One region of the Peribacillus sp. genome, then DNA from elsewhere that is predicted to be linked to it. Evidence: riboswitches for the same ligand, from Rfam matches in the RefSeq annotation. Region 1 holds a riboswitch; the other holds the start of a gene.
The links. Region 1 has a riboswitch for cobalamin ahead of AC52RT_RS12870 (ABC transporter substrate-binding protein). Riboswitches for the same ligand answer to the same signal wherever they lie in the genome.
Positions count from the first base shown of each region.

Region 1 (8,591 bases):
TTGATCATGAAAACCATCTCCTACGTTGAATAAAACGATATACATTTTTTGTTGAAGTCTATCCCTGATCACCTGGACTAAATATCGCTGCGTCATTCTCTTTGTTCCATTGGCTTCTGATCGTACTCATCGCACATCATCTCCTTTGGTGAGAAATGCCTCATGCTTTTTAATCACTTATACATACTGCGTATTCGGTCAATCATTCGTGCAAGCCTATCTTGATTCCTACCCTTTATCACCTGGACTAAATACCGCTGCATCATTCTCTTTGTTCCATTGGCTTCTGATTGTACTCATCGCACATCATCTCCTTTGGTTGAAAAATGCCTCCTGCTTTTAATCACTTGCATGAAAAATAGTACCTTGAATCATTCGTGCAGGCTTGTCTTAACGTCTAGCCCTGATCACCCGGACTAAACAACGCTGCGTCATTCTCTTTGTTCCAATGGCTGTTGAACATACTCATCGTACATCATCTCCCTTTGGTGAGAATGTCTTACATTCATACTATACCCCAGTCGTTATATTTAAAACATAAAATGGATATTTTTCTAAAAAATAAACAGGTTATAAATATCTGTTTTTTCTGAATCCAACTGATAATTTTTGGGGAAAGTAGGGTAAATATAAAATGACATAGAAGATAAAGTAGGTAGAAAAGGAGGAGCACATGAGTACTACGAATAATCGATCAGCATACTCCAGTAGAAATATATGGACTGGAATTTTATTTGGGCTCGGTTTAGTTGGTTTTATTGATGAAGTTGTCTTTCATCAGCTGTTACATTGGCATCATTTCTACGACAAGTCAACGACAGACATGGGACTGGTATCGGATGGTTTGTTTCATGCTTTTAGCTGGTTTGCGACTATCGCTTCTTCGTTTTTATTAGCCGACTTGCACCGTAAACAAGCGTATTGGTTCAAAAGATGGTTAGCGGGTGTGTTTCTTGGAGGAGGGGCTTTCCAGTTATATGATGGAACCATCCAGCATAAATTAATGGGGTTACATCAGATTCGCTATGTAGAAAATGTGTATGTGTATGATATAATCTGGAATTTCATTGCTATTGTTATGATTATAATCGGTGTCACCCTCATTATTCGTACACGCGGCAGAAAACATGATGATGGAAAGACTGTTGCCCATGAATCACAGTAATCACAACGAAGTTCATATAAACCAAGCAGGAGAGGCAGGCTCGCAAATTCTTTTAGCACTGCCATTTATCATCGTGTTAATTCTCTATCTTTGTGCTGTATTCATCTCCAATCGTCATCATAAGAAATGGCCTGTAGCTCGAACTGTGTACTGGGTTTCAGGAGTTCTCTCGGCAATACTAGCAGTGGCCGGACCCATAGCAAACCGTGCCCACATAGATTTTACAGCGCATATGCTCGGTCATTTATTCTTAGGGATGCTGGCTCCGTTACTAATGGTTCTAGCTGCTCCAATGACGTTAATGTTGCGAACAATAAGCGTCACTTCAGCAAGACGTCTTACACGTGTTCTAAGGAGTTGGCCGTCTCGGACGTTTACCCATCCTGTTGTGGCATCATTCTTAAATATAGGGGGTCTTTGGTTGTTGTACACGACCAATCTATACGCCCTGATACACGAAAGTAATATGTTGAATTATATTGTTCATTTTCATGTATTTATGGCCGGTTACTTATTCACCGTGTCCATGATTTATATTGACCCAATTCTCCACCGGATTTCTTTTTTATACCGTTCAATCGTCTTAATTATTGCGTTAGCCGGCCATGGTATTTTATCAAAGTACCTCTATACGCACCCGCCTGCTGGAATACCATTAGAACAGGCAAAACAGGGGAGTATGGTTATGTACTATGGCGGAGATATCATTGACCTTATATTAATATTCATTCTATGTTTACAATGGTTTAGAGCAACCAAACCTCGAAGGGAAGCAGCTATGGAGCAAGCTAGTGAATCCGTTCCACAGAACATGATAAAACATCCGTGAGCACTTGATCACGGATGTTTTTTTGCAGTAAAAAACCCTGCTGCAACACGGTATAAACCGAACTACAACAAGGTTTTTCATATAAGTAGTGTCCCAGATAGGAATCGAACCTACGACCTACAGCTTAGGAGGCTGTCGCTCTATCCTGCTGAGCTACTGAGACAGATTAAAAATGTACGATTGATATATTATATTTCTATTCTGCAAATTTATCAAGATATTCGTATTTGGAAACGGGTGTGATTGTGGTGTTTTTCATAATACGCAAAGAAAATCACCGAATATTCATTGATTGTTCATGCTATAATTGGATGATTATGGATGGTGGCAGGTGGGAAAAAGAAGCAAGTAGACCCCAACTATGTGGTGTTTGATTATACAAAGGAAGTATTTCGAAGCCACGAAATGGAAGACCTAGTTGAATTCCTGCACCAATTTTAAGAGATAGGGGAGAAATGATGAGAGATTCGTATAAGTTTGTGCTGTTTGACTTAGATGGAACGATTTCCGATCCGCGGCTTGGCATTGTCCATTCGGTTCAGTACGCAGCTAAAAAGATGAAGCTTCGGGATGTTCAAGCAGCTGAAGTAGAAGCTCATATTGGTCCGCCTCTGCAGGAGACATTCGCTGAAGTATTTGGCTTAGATGAAACAGAGACGAAATCAATGATTAATTTTTACCGCGAATATTTTAAAAATACTGGGATGTTTGAAAATGTTCTTTATCCAGGTGTTCTGGAGCTCTTGGAAACCTTGAAATCGACCAAACGGTTAGTGGTTGCCACGTCAAAACCCACTGAGTTTGCGGAGAAGATAGTATCGTATTTTCAGATTGATAAATATTTTGAACTGGTGGTTGGAAGTAATCTTGATGGGACGAGGACAACAAAGGCAGAAATCATCCGTTATATTCTTGAACAATACGGGGAGTATAAGCCAGAAGAGTTTGTTATGATAGGAGACCGAAAACAGGATATTCATGGAGCCCGTCAAAATGGAATAGATTCGATTGGCGTTACCTACGGGTTTGGTTCACCGGCAGAATTAAGGGAAGCACAGCCAAATCATATTGTGGACACCGTATCGGAGTTAGGGAGCTGTTTTACTCGGTGAAAAAGACCCCCTCACTCGGAAGGGGGAAGGGTTATACAAATAAACGAAGCAGTAAAACAAATGCTAGTCCAGCTATAGAAATAATTGTGTCTAATAGTGTCCACGTTGCAAAGATTTCTTTCATACATAAACCAGAATACTCTTTAAACATCCAGAATCCTGCATCATTAACATGCGAAGCTATTAAACTGCCTGCTCCCAAGCGATGACCCCTGGACCAGGATGGTATCCTCCTGATGCTAACTTAGTTGTTTAATAGACTTCGCTGATAATCGGCAATTCTTGAATAATCTTTCTCTAATATCCTAGATAAGTTAATAAAAATTGGAAGTAATTGTCTGTATTCTATAACGGCCTCTTCTCTTGGCAGATGTTTAAACGTATTGCCGATCATCTCAGAAACAACGTCAAAGGATTCAATTTTCCCCGTTGCATAAAGGCCCAAAATACATGCCCCAAGACAAGAGCTTTCATAGCTTTCTGGGACGACCACTTCCGATTCGAATATATCGGACATCATTTGCCGCCAAACACTCGATCTAGCGAATCCTCCCGTTGCTTGAATCCGTGTTACTGGCCCATCCATGCACTCAGTTAGTGCTAAGAATACGGTATATAGATTGTAGATAACGCCTTCTAATGCGGCTCGAATCATATGTTCCTTTTTGTGCGACATCGTTAGACCAAAAAATGATCCGCGTACATCTGGGTTCCATAAAGGAGCACGTTCACCTGCTAGGTATGGATGAAATAACAATCCATCAGCGCCAGGTCTCACTCGTTCAGCGATTCTAGTTAAGACTTCATACGGATCGATTCCTAGTCGTTTGGCTGTTTCGATTTCTGAAGAAGCAAATTCATCTCTGATCCAGCGCAGGACCATTCCGCCATTATTTACGGGACCGCCAATAACCCAATGTTTTTCTGTTAGGGCGTAGCAAAAAATTCGTCCTTTTTCATCTGTTTGTGGTTCATTAATAATGGTGCGTATAGCGCCGCTTGTCCCAATGGTGACCGCAATTTCGCCTTTTCTAATTGCATTGACACCTAGGTTAGAGAGAACACCATCGCTTGCCCCAATCACAAAAGGTGTTTGTTGAGCTATTCCCATTTCTTTGGCTAGAGACGGATTACAACCGCTGAAAATTTTGGTTGTCGGTACAAGCTCAGACAATTGGGACCGAGTGATCCCTGCGATTTGTAACGCTTCTTCATCCCAATCTAGTGATTTAAGATTCATCATGCCCGTTGCTGAAGCTAGAGAATGATCGATTACGTACTGATCAAAAAACTTTTTAAATATATATTCCTTAATGCCAATGTATTTTGCAGCTTTGGAGGCGATATCAGGGAATTCATTGACCAACCAAGCAATTTTGGACAATGGTGACATCGGATGAATGGGTGTTCCGGTTCGTTTATAGATTTCATGCCCATTCAACTCGTTTTTGATTTTACGAGACCATGCTTCACTTCGATTATCAGCCCACGTAATGCACGGTGTCAGTGGTTTATCTTGTTCATCCATTGCAATGACGCTATGCATAGCACTGCTAAATGAAATAAAGGAGGGTGCCTTATCAGAATGAAACTTCATAATTTTTGAAAGGGCTTGCAATACAGCTTGGAAAATTTCCTCTGGGTTTTGTTCAGCTGTGGAACTATCAGGTGTGTGAAGAGGGTAGCCGATATTTTCTTGCTGGATGACTTCACCTTTTTCACTAAATAAAACAGCCTTCGTACTCGTTGTACCGATATCTATACCTACCATATAGTTAGTCATTATCAAGCCCAACTCCTTTAGCTAGCATTTGCTGTGACATCCATAAATCGTCTACTTTTCCTTGAACATCATCGAAATTTTTATGTAAAGATTTAATCATGAGCGATCGGTCTTTTGTTTTAATCGCTTCAATATAAAGGGCGTGGTTTTTCATAATTCGTGTGAAGTCATTATATGTTTCTTGGAAGCGACCCCGCATTGACAAGAGAATAAAGCTTTCCATGACTGGTTTTAAATTGTTCCAAATCATTAAGATATGGGAGTGGTTGACTGATCGGATTATCGTTTCATGGAATAAAAGATCATGATATGAAAATTCGTCTGCATCGCGATATTTTATAGCAACGTGCATCATTTCAAGAATTTTGCTAAGTTCCTTGGTTAATTCGTCCGTGTCTATCCTTACAAGGCGTTCAAATACAAACGATTCAATAAGGAGACGCACATCGTAAATTTCATTAATGTCTTTTTCTGTTAAACCAATAACAACAGCACCCATTCTTTCTAGACGAATGATGTTTTCAGACGCTAGTTTCTTCAGTGCTTCCCGGACAGGGGAACGACTTGCAGCAAAATCTGCTGCCAATTTATTTTCCGACAGTATGGCACCGCTTTCAATTCGTCCGGCGATAATACGCATTCTAAGTTCACATGTTATCCGGTCACCCACTGTTGACTTTAACAGCCATTTTTCAGGGTATAGGAAATTAGTTGATTCAGACATGATGTCACCTTCTTTAATTATTCATTCTAGTACACTTGTATACAAGTATTATAATTAAACTTATTTTTATTGCAAGCGCTTTATTTAGCTATTCAGAACATTTCTAAGGTAAAATTAGATAGGGATAGTGTCTAAGTACGTTGTTACATTTTTGTTAGGAAGTTCGTTCGATATACAGGTTATAGTGTATAATCGACATACATAAAAAAATCACATAAGTTAAGAAATAGGTGTCTTTTTGATAAAGACTTAAAAGGGAAGTTGGTGTCATTCCAACGCGGTCCCGCCACTGTAAATGGGTGTAAACGGCATAGCCACTGTAGTTAACTATGGGAAGGCGTCGTGTGCAATACCCATGAGCCAGGAGACCTGCCTATTTTCGTGCACTTTTTAAACCTGCGAGGATAGGTTGGTGTGTGGCTTTTTCTACTTGTCATAATCGGCCATACAACAATCTCCAATTCATATTGGGGATTTTTTATTTGTGCAGCAAAGACTGGGAGGGTTTTAGAAATGAAAAAATTATGTATGAAGCTAGTTGCAGGACTAATAGTAATGGGAATCTTGACTGGCTGCGGCAGTGAAGTGGAGGAGAAGCAGCAACAGGCAGCTTCTGAGATTGATAAGGGTAAATCAGCAGTATTTCCTGTAACACTGACGGATGCAACGGGTGAGCAGGTCACCATTGAACGGGAACCTGAAAAAATTGTATCGCTCATTCCTAGTAATACGGAGATAGCGTTTGCCATGGATTTAGGTGAAAAAATTGTCGGTGTTTCAGATTACGATAATTATCCGAAAGAAACCGCTGATATCGAGAAAATAGGCGACCTAGAATTTAATGTGGAAAAAATCATTTCACTGAGTCCAGATCTAGTGCTGGCGCATGCATCTACAGCCGATAGTGCAGCAGACGGTCTCCAACAAATTAAGGATTCGGGTATTTCAGTGGTTGTCATCAATGATGCTGGGAACTTCAAGGGTGTCTATTCATCCATAGAAATGATTGGTAAGGCAACAGGAGCCGGTAACAAGGCAAAAAGTCTTATTGATGAAATGAAGCAAAAGTTAAGTGAAATTGAAGAAAAAGCTGCAGAGATAAAACAACATAAACAAAAAAAAGTATTAGTTGAAGTTTCGGGACCTCCGGAAGTGTATGTGACCGGAAAAAACACCTTTGTAGATGAAATGTTGCAGCTGATTAATGCGGAAAATGCCGCAGCAGATCAAGAGGGCTGGGCTAAGGTGGAAGAGGAATCGATGATTAAAGAGAACCCCGATGTCATTATTACAACGTATGGTCGATATGTAGAAGATGTAACAAGTGATATATTGAACCGCAATGGCTGGAAAGCAGTCACCGCCATTAAAGAAAAACAGGTTGTTGACGTGGATGAAGATCTTGTCACGCGTTCAGGTCCAAGGCTGGCAGAGGGAGTAGAGGAACTTGCTAAAGCGGTCTATCCAGACGTATTTAAGTAATAAACTGTACATCTACTTACTCGCAGTCACTTTTTTGCTAGCTTCTGTAATTGCAGGAATATCGATAGGCGCGGTTTCCGTGCCTATCATGGATCTTTTGAAAATTCTTGCTAAAGAAATCCTGCACTTCCCTATAGAACAGACGAATGAAATGTATACCAATATTGTCATGAACATCCGACTGCCGCGAGTTATTTTAGCCGGACTTGTTGGAGCTTCATTGGCTATTTCGGGAGCTGCTTTTCAGGGGCTTTTACGTAATCCGTTAGCAGATCCATATACACTTGGTGTCTCATCAGGTGCGTCCTTAGGTGCGGTTATCGTGTTGTTTTTCTCACTCTCTTTGCCGTTCATCGGATCATTTACACTACCAGTGTTCAGTGTTTCGTTTTCTTTTGCGACGATTTTTGCTGTTCTGTTTTTTGCTCGGAAAATTGATAGGTCAATGAAGGTTGAGTCGATTATTTTAACTGGGATTATTTTCAGCTCATTTCTTGGGGCCTTTATTTCGATGATGATTGCGTTAACAGGCAATGAACTCCGGCAAATTATCGGGTGGCTGCTGGGTAGTGTTTCGATGCGCGGCTGGAGTTATATCACGATTATCCTGCCTTTCTTCCTAGTTGGTGTACTAGTCTTGATGCTGAATGCAAAGGAATTGAATGCTCTATCCTTTGGGGAAGACAGGGCACAGCATCTGGGTGTAAATGTGAAACGCCGCAAGCTGACAATTCTCACTGCCGGTGCATTGCTGACTGGGGCAGCCGTAGCGGTCTCAGGAACGATTGGTTTTGTCGGTCTTGTCGTGCCGCATTTTATCCGGCAGTTATGCGGTCCCGATCATAAACATTTACTGCCGCTTTCTCTACTCTCCGGAGGTGGATTTTTAATTTTCGCTGACCTTGTATCAAGGACCATCATCGCGCCGACTGAATTACCGATTGGCGTCATTACTGCCTTGATTGGCGCTCCTGTTTTTGCGGCGATATTAATGAAAAACAGAACAGGAAGAAGGAGATAACATGCTTAAGGTAAAAGGGCTGATCGGAGGATACGCTGCAGAACCAGTCATTCACTCCCTATCCTTTGATGTTCGTAAGGGGGAATTATTCGGAATTCTTGGACCGAATGGCAGCGGAAAAACGACATTATTACATATGATAAGCGGGATTATGCGTTCAGACACTGGCAGCATTTATATAAAGGATTTACCCATCCAGAGCTATTCTGCGAAGCAGCTGGCAAGGACGGTGGCAGTGCTGCCACAGCATTCTTCCCAAACCTTTTCCTACTCTGTGAAAGAAACGGTTTCGCTTGGCCGTTATGCTCATCAATCGGGCTGGCTGAATACCTGGACGGAGGAGGATGAACGGATCGTCCAAGAGGTAATGGAGCAGACTGGTGTTCTAGCCTTTCAGGATAAAAGTATGAATGAGCTGTCAGGTGGTGAAATACAACGGGTAATGCTGTCACAAGCCTTGGCGCAGCAACCAGAA
Region 1 covers NZ_JAZVJO010000392.1:681-9,271, forward strand. Annotated here, with positions in the region: gene AC52RT_RS12830 (hypothetical protein) at 1-8, opposite strand, end outside; gene AC52RT_RS12835 (DUF2243 domain-containing protein) at 674-1,165, shown strand; gene AC52RT_RS12840 (cytochrome c oxidase assembly protein) at 1,152-1,994, shown strand; tRNA gene AC52RT_RS12845 (tRNA-Arg) at 2,084-2,157, opposite strand; gene AC52RT_RS12850 (HAD-IA family hydrolase) at 2,453-3,106, shown strand; partial or broken gene AC52RT_RS12855 (GntT/GntP/DsdX family permease) at 3,138-3,305, opposite strand; gene gntK (gluconokinase) at 3,351-4,889, opposite strand; gene AC52RT_RS12865 (GntR family transcriptional regulator) at 4,882-5,613, opposite strand; cobalamin riboswitch at 5,825-6,004, shown strand; gene AC52RT_RS12870 (ABC transporter substrate-binding protein) at 6,127-7,095, shown strand; gene AC52RT_RS12875 (FecCD family ABC transporter permease) at 7,061-8,116, shown strand; partial or broken gene AC52RT_RS12880 (ABC transporter ATP-binding protein) at 8,118-8,591, shown strand, end outside.

Region 2 (6,453 bases), on a different contig from region 1:
CCAACAATCTTACTAATTTCATCAGATCGATGTCCAAGCGATTCAATCATATAAGAGGCATCTTTGACAGACTCATGTATTGCCTTCATTTGCTGAACGACTTTTTCAACTTTTTCCATCCCTGCCTTGCTTATCGGTAAGCGTTACCATTTTTAAAGAAAATCCCAATATTTGTTTACTGTTTATGTGTCTTTATATGTTTCTCAAGTAATAAAAATGGGAATATAATGATTAGGTACTATATTAGAGGAGGGTTTCTATATGGATGAAGTTCGTGATCATAATAAATCAGGTCTTGATAAAGATAAAATTTTAGAGGAGCGGAACGACAAATCTAAAGCCTTTCAAAAGAATTGGGAAGATCAAAAAATCCGTGATCAGGTGGTAATGCCCATCGATGATCTCCCACTAGAAGATATCGAAATGGAAAAAAAAGAAGAACGAAATAAACATGAAACAAAAGATGATTCTTCAAGTGAACGAATTTAACAATATGCATTTAAAAGCCTGAAGGCAAGTTTCTTCAGGCTTTTTTTGATGAATATACTGCTTTGTTATTTAACCATTTTTGTAAATTAACCGCACGTACTTCTGAACCATGGTATAATCTAGTTCGTTATTCAACACCAATATTAATAACATCTCGGTACTTTTTATAGAAGAGGGAGATCTATTTTGACTATCCAATCAATTAAACAAGAATGGTTTGGCAATATCCGTGGTGATATATTGTCAGGAATTGTCGTGGCACTCGCACTCATCCCAGAAGCGATTGCTTTTTCAATTATTGCTGGAGTTGACCCAATGGTCGGTCTTTATGCATCCTTTTGTATCGCTGTGGTTATATCGTTTGTAGGCGGAAGACCAGGAATGATTTCTGCTGCTACTGCAGCAATGGCACTTGTTATGGTGGACCTCGTAAAAGATTATGGTCTGCAGTATTTACTTGCCGCAACTATTCTAACAGGAGTTCTGCAAATTATATTCGGTGTCTGTAAGATCGGTAAATTAATGAAGTTTATCCCACGTCCAGTGATGACTGGGTTCGTAAACTCATTAGCTATTTTAATTTTCACGGCTCAATTAACTCATTTTGTCGGAGAAACTTGGATTATGTATGTAATGACAGCAGGGGCTCTTGCCATCATTTACTTGTTTCCACGATTCACAAAAGTCATTCCCTCTGCACTCGTAGCAATAATTGTTATAACCATTATTGCTATAGCTACAGGTGCAGGTGTTCGGACAGTTGGTGATATGGGCGAGCTGACACAGGCATTGCCTTTATTTATGCTTCCAGACATTCCATTAACGTTTGAAACACTATCCATTATCTTTCCATATTCACTTGCCCTATCCTTTGTAGGCTTGCTTGAATCCCTTTTAACAGCTCAGATTGTGGATGACTTGACAGATACTAAAAGCAATAAAAACAAAGAAGCACGCGGACAAGGAATAGCTAATATTATTGCGGGCTGTTTTGGCGGTATGGCAGGCTGCGCCATGATTGGACAGTCAGGAATCAATATTAAATCCGGAGGCCGCGGAAGATTATCGACTTTTGTAGCAGGTGTCTTTTTACTGATATTAATTGTCCTTTTAAATGACGTCCTCATTAAAATTCCTATGGCAGCTCTTGTGGCCGTGATGATTATGGTTTCAATCGGAACCTTTGACTGGTCATCATTAAAAAGACTTCATTTAACACCTAAGAGCGATACCTTTATTATGCTAGTCACCGTATTTACGGTTGTCTATACACATGATCTTTCTAAGGGTGTTTTCGCCGGTGTCATTTTAAGCATGATCTTTTTCTCAGCAAAACTATCTCGTGTTCATATCGAAAAGATTGAAACACCAACAGACGTAACCTATCAAGTGACGGGGCAGCTTTTCTTTGCATCTGTAAGTGACTTCGTTAATAAATTGACAGCCCAAGAATCGGTGAAGACCATTATCATTGATTTTTCTCATTCCCGCTTGTGGGATGATTCAGCGGTCGGTGCTGTTGATAAAGTCGTTTTAAAATATCGAGAGCAAGGAAAAACCGTTCACATCATTGGACTCGACAGAGCAAGCAGTGACTTAATTGAACGCCTCGCTGTTTTTAATAAAGAGCTGCCTAAAGCAAGTAATTCCTAACGGTATAATCAAAGGAACCATTGCACATACTAATTCCTTCTACAGATAAATGTGAAGGAGGATTACTACTTGCAAAAGGAAAACGATTATACAGCCGCCAGCCTGTCTGAGGATTTAGTTAATGAAGTAAAGAGTTTTGAGGATAAGCTCGGTAAGCAGGTTAATAAAGATGTGATTGTGATTGCCTATGAAAAAGAAAAAAATGAAACAAATTAAAAAAACGAACGTATCGCTAATCAACGATACGTTCGTTTTTTTAGTTTGAAAGGATATTTGTCAACACAGGGACGATTTGTTTTTTACGTGAAACGACCCCTTTAAGAACAGCTAGGTTATTAAACAGTTCGACATCATATGCCTTTTCAACAGCGTCTGTCTTGTTGCCAAGTGCGAGCACTACTGAGTCATTAATCAGAATATCAGTAACAACAAATAGGAATAAATCAAGATTCCTTTCAAAAATAACTTCTGAGATGGCGGCTTCTAATTCTGTCTGCATAGCCATTACTTCATTTGTATCAACAGCATTTACTTGTGCAATAACAACTTTCGCATCACCCATTGCAAATTCCTTCGCATCAAGGGTAATCAGCTGATCAATGGTTTTTCCGCTTAAATCAGCACCAGCCTTAAGCATCTCTAAACCGTAGCTTTCAGCATCTACACCAGCGATTTCTGCCAGTTCAAATGCAGCGGCTGTATCTTGTTCAGTACAAGTTGGTGATTGAAATAACAAGGAATCTGAGATGATTGCTGATAGCATTAATCCAGCAACTTCCTTTGGTATTTCAAGACCGTTTTCTTTATAAATCTTATTCAATATAGTAGCCGTACAGCCAACCGGTTCTGCACGATAATATAAGGGGTCACTTGTTTCAAAGTTAGCAATACGGTGATGGTCGATTACTTCAAGAATTCGAACCTGATCAATATCATCTGCACTTTGCTGACGTTCGTTATGGTCAACAAGAATGACTGCATCTGCTTCGACAGCAACCTTTTCAACTAGACGAGGTGCGTCAAATTTAAATGTATCGAGTGCAAATTGTGTTTCACCATTTACTTCTCCTAGACGAACCGGCTCTGCGTCCATACCTAATTGTTTTTTCAAGTCTGCATATGCAATTGCTGAACAAATCGTATCTGTATCTGGATTTTTATGTCCGAAAACGAGTACTTTTTCCACGTGAATGCTCCTTCAATTAAAAATATAGTTTACTTTTTTATAAAGTATTACGTTTATTTTATCACATTTTTTCATTGATTCATTCCAGAAATGATTCTATGTACATTATCAGGAGTTTCCCATTCATTTCGTCCTTACCCATAATGACTTTAACGATTATAACAAGTTCGAACGGAGTTTAGCAATTGATTCCTTCCTCCTAAGAAATATATTCCGAAGTTCAAATGAAAATGGTTGTATTTTTCTCAGAGATAGCTTACGATTATAGTAGCTCAAATCACAAGATATAGATTAATTTTCATATAACATAACTATATATAGAAAACGCTAGATTAGGTGCCGGAAACGGCTGAAAAGGGAAACCGGTGTAATCCCGGTACTGTCCCCGCAACTGTAAGTGTGACGAAATGAGATGACCACTGTATCAGTGAGATACGGGAAGGGCTCAAAGTAGGGTGATCACGAGTCAGGAGACCTGCCTAAACTTGCTTTAGTTTCTTGTTCTTCGGGGGTTGAGATGATGAAACGATGGTGTAATGCCTTCTTTCATGCTTCCTTACACTTATCGTTTAATCCGCTCACAATCCTTGAGCGGATTTTTTTATGTTTAAAAACTAGGAGGATTCATTTTATGACCCAAACAACCATAAATAACAACTCGCAGCAATTCACAATATTGTCCAAGCAATTTGAAGGACGTCTAGACATGAAATCATTCGAAACTAGGTTTCAAAAATGGCTGGACAGGCAGTCTGATGCTAGTGAAGCAAAAGTATCAAGAAAGTTGATACAAATGGCCCTCGAAAAAGTCGATATAGATGCACCTGATTGGACGTTTGCGGCCGCAGCCGAGCTGCTTCATTCCATGTACAGAGAGTCTCGTACTAACCGCGGTGAAAAGACCTCCTACGGTTCCTTTTACGGATTGCTTCAGCAGCTTTCCACCCCACAAATGGGTCAACGCTACTCTGTATATAAGCCCGAATTATTAGCTTCGTACACTAAAGAAGAGATTGAGGAACTTGAATCAGCCATTGACCCTGAAAAAGACAAATTATTCTCTTATATCGGGCTGTATTTACTCAATGACCGTTATCTGGCTCGTCCAGAGAAAGACGCTGTTTACGAACTTCCTCAGGAACGGTTTATGATCATTGCGATGGAAATTATGCGCAACGAACCATCTATGCGAATTCAGCTTGTCAAAGAAGCCTATTGGGCCATGTCAAATCTCTATATGACCGTAGCCACCCCCACTCTTTCAAATGCAGGAAAATCGCATGGTCAATTGAGTTCTTGTTTCATAGATGCCATTGATGATTCGATTGACGGCATTTACATGGCAAACTATGATGCAGCAAAAGTGTCTAAATTCGGCGGTGGAGTCGGGCTATATGCAGGTAAAATACGTGCTCTAGGCTCTGATATTCGGGGTTTTTCTGGGAACAGCTCAGGTACTACACCTTGGATCCGTTTATTTAATCAAACAGCTGTTAGTGTTGATCAGCTTGGACAACGCAAAGGTGCCATTGCGATTTATCTTGATGTCTGGCACAAGGATATTTTAAGCTTCCTTGATTTAAAAACACAAAATGGTGATGACCGCTTGAAAGCTCATGATATTTTCACGGGTGTCTGCATCCCGGATTTATTTATGGAAGCTGTTCGTGACCGGTCTGATTGGTATCTCTTTGACCCGCATACCGTAAAAGAAACACTCGGGTTCTCTCTTGAAGATCATTTTGATGAAGTGAAAGGTCAAGGAAGCTTTCGCAAACAGTATGCAATAGCAGTTCAAGCTGCCGAAGATGGAACATTACCGCACTTTTCTTTTGAGAAAATCCCTGCCATTACAATCATGAAAAATATCATGATCTCACAATTAGAAGAAGGCGTACCGTACATGTTCTACCGTGATGAAGTAAATCGAATGAACCCGAATAAACATAAAGGCATGATTTACTGCTCGAATTTATGTACGGAAATTGCTCAGAATTTAAGTCCTACCACAATTTCACAAGAGTACACAACCGAAGATGGAGATGTCGTCATCGTGAGGAAAAGCGGAGATTTCGTTGTTTGTAACCTCTCTTCAGTTAACTTACCACGTGCAGTTGGTGACGATGTTCTTGAGCGTCTCATCCCGATTCAGGTAAGAATGCTCGATAATGTCATTGATGTTAACAGCCTGCCTGTCAAGCAGGCGGAAATATCAAATAAACGATACAGAGCCATCGGCTTAGGGACATTTGGCTGGCATCATCTGTTAGCAAATAAAAACATCTACTGGGAATCCGACGAGGCCGTACAGCTAGCTGATTCCTTATATGAAAAAATTGCTTATCTTACCGTTCACGCTTCCAATCAGCTGGCACGAGAGAAAGAAGGTTATCCTTACTTTGAAGGCTCTGATTGGCATACAGGTGAATACTTCTCACTTAGAAATTATGAGGATGAAAAGTGGCTTGAGTTAAAAAACAATGTCCAAAAACATGGCCTTCGTAACGGCTATCTCATGGCTATCGCCCCTAACTCATCAACGGCAAAAATAGGGAATTCAACAGATGGAATCGACCCATTATATGAAATTGAATTTTACGAGGAAAAGAAGAATTTTAAATTCAAAGTAACCGCACCAGGATTAACACCTAATACTTACGAGTATTACAAAAAGACTCGTTTTCATTTAGATCAAAAAGAAAGCATAAAACAAAACGCAGCCCGCCAGCGTCATATTGACCAAGCCATTAGCTTTAATCTCTATGTTCACAACACCATTAAAGCGAAAGATCTGCTCGATATCCATCTGACAGCCTGGAACAGCGGTATGAAGTCAACGTATTACGTCCGTTCCACTTCATCAGAATTCAGCAGTGCCTGTGAAAGTTGCAGCAGCTAAGGGAGAAAAAGAAAAGGAGAGGTTCCAATGAATGAACAGATTAAAAAAATCAGAATGCTTGAGCCAACACATCCAACTCGAGCAACAGGGGTCTTTAAAGGGGAAGCATCTGGTTTTCTTCTCTGGAATGATATTCAATATGAGAAGTTTTATGATACGTATACACAATTGATCAACAACTTCTGGAAGCCTTCGAGTGTAAATATGATACAAGACAAAAAACAGT
Region 2 covers NZ_JAZVJO010000291.1:645-7,097, reverse strand. Annotated here, with positions in the region: partial or broken gene AC52RT_RS09325 (methyl-accepting chemotaxis protein) at 1-119, opposite strand, end outside; gene AC52RT_RS09320 (YczO family protein) at 262-489, shown strand; gene AC52RT_RS09315 (SulP family inorganic anion transporter) at 676-2,142, shown strand; gene AC52RT_RS09310 (hypothetical protein) at 2,212-2,358, shown strand; gene AC52RT_RS09305 (manganese-dependent inorganic pyrophosphatase) at 2,399-3,328, opposite strand; cobalamin riboswitch at 3,646-3,825, shown strand; gene AC52RT_RS09300 (ribonucleoside-diphosphate reductase subunit alpha) at 3,960-6,227, shown strand; partial or broken gene AC52RT_RS09295 (ribonucleotide-diphosphate reductase subunit beta) at 6,255-6,453, shown strand, end outside.
Region 2: it holds a riboswitch for cobalamin, as region 1 does, so the genes downstream of both, AC52RT_RS09300 (ribonucleoside-diphosphate reductase subunit alpha) here and AC52RT_RS12870 (ABC transporter substrate-binding protein) in region 1, are expected to answer to the same signal.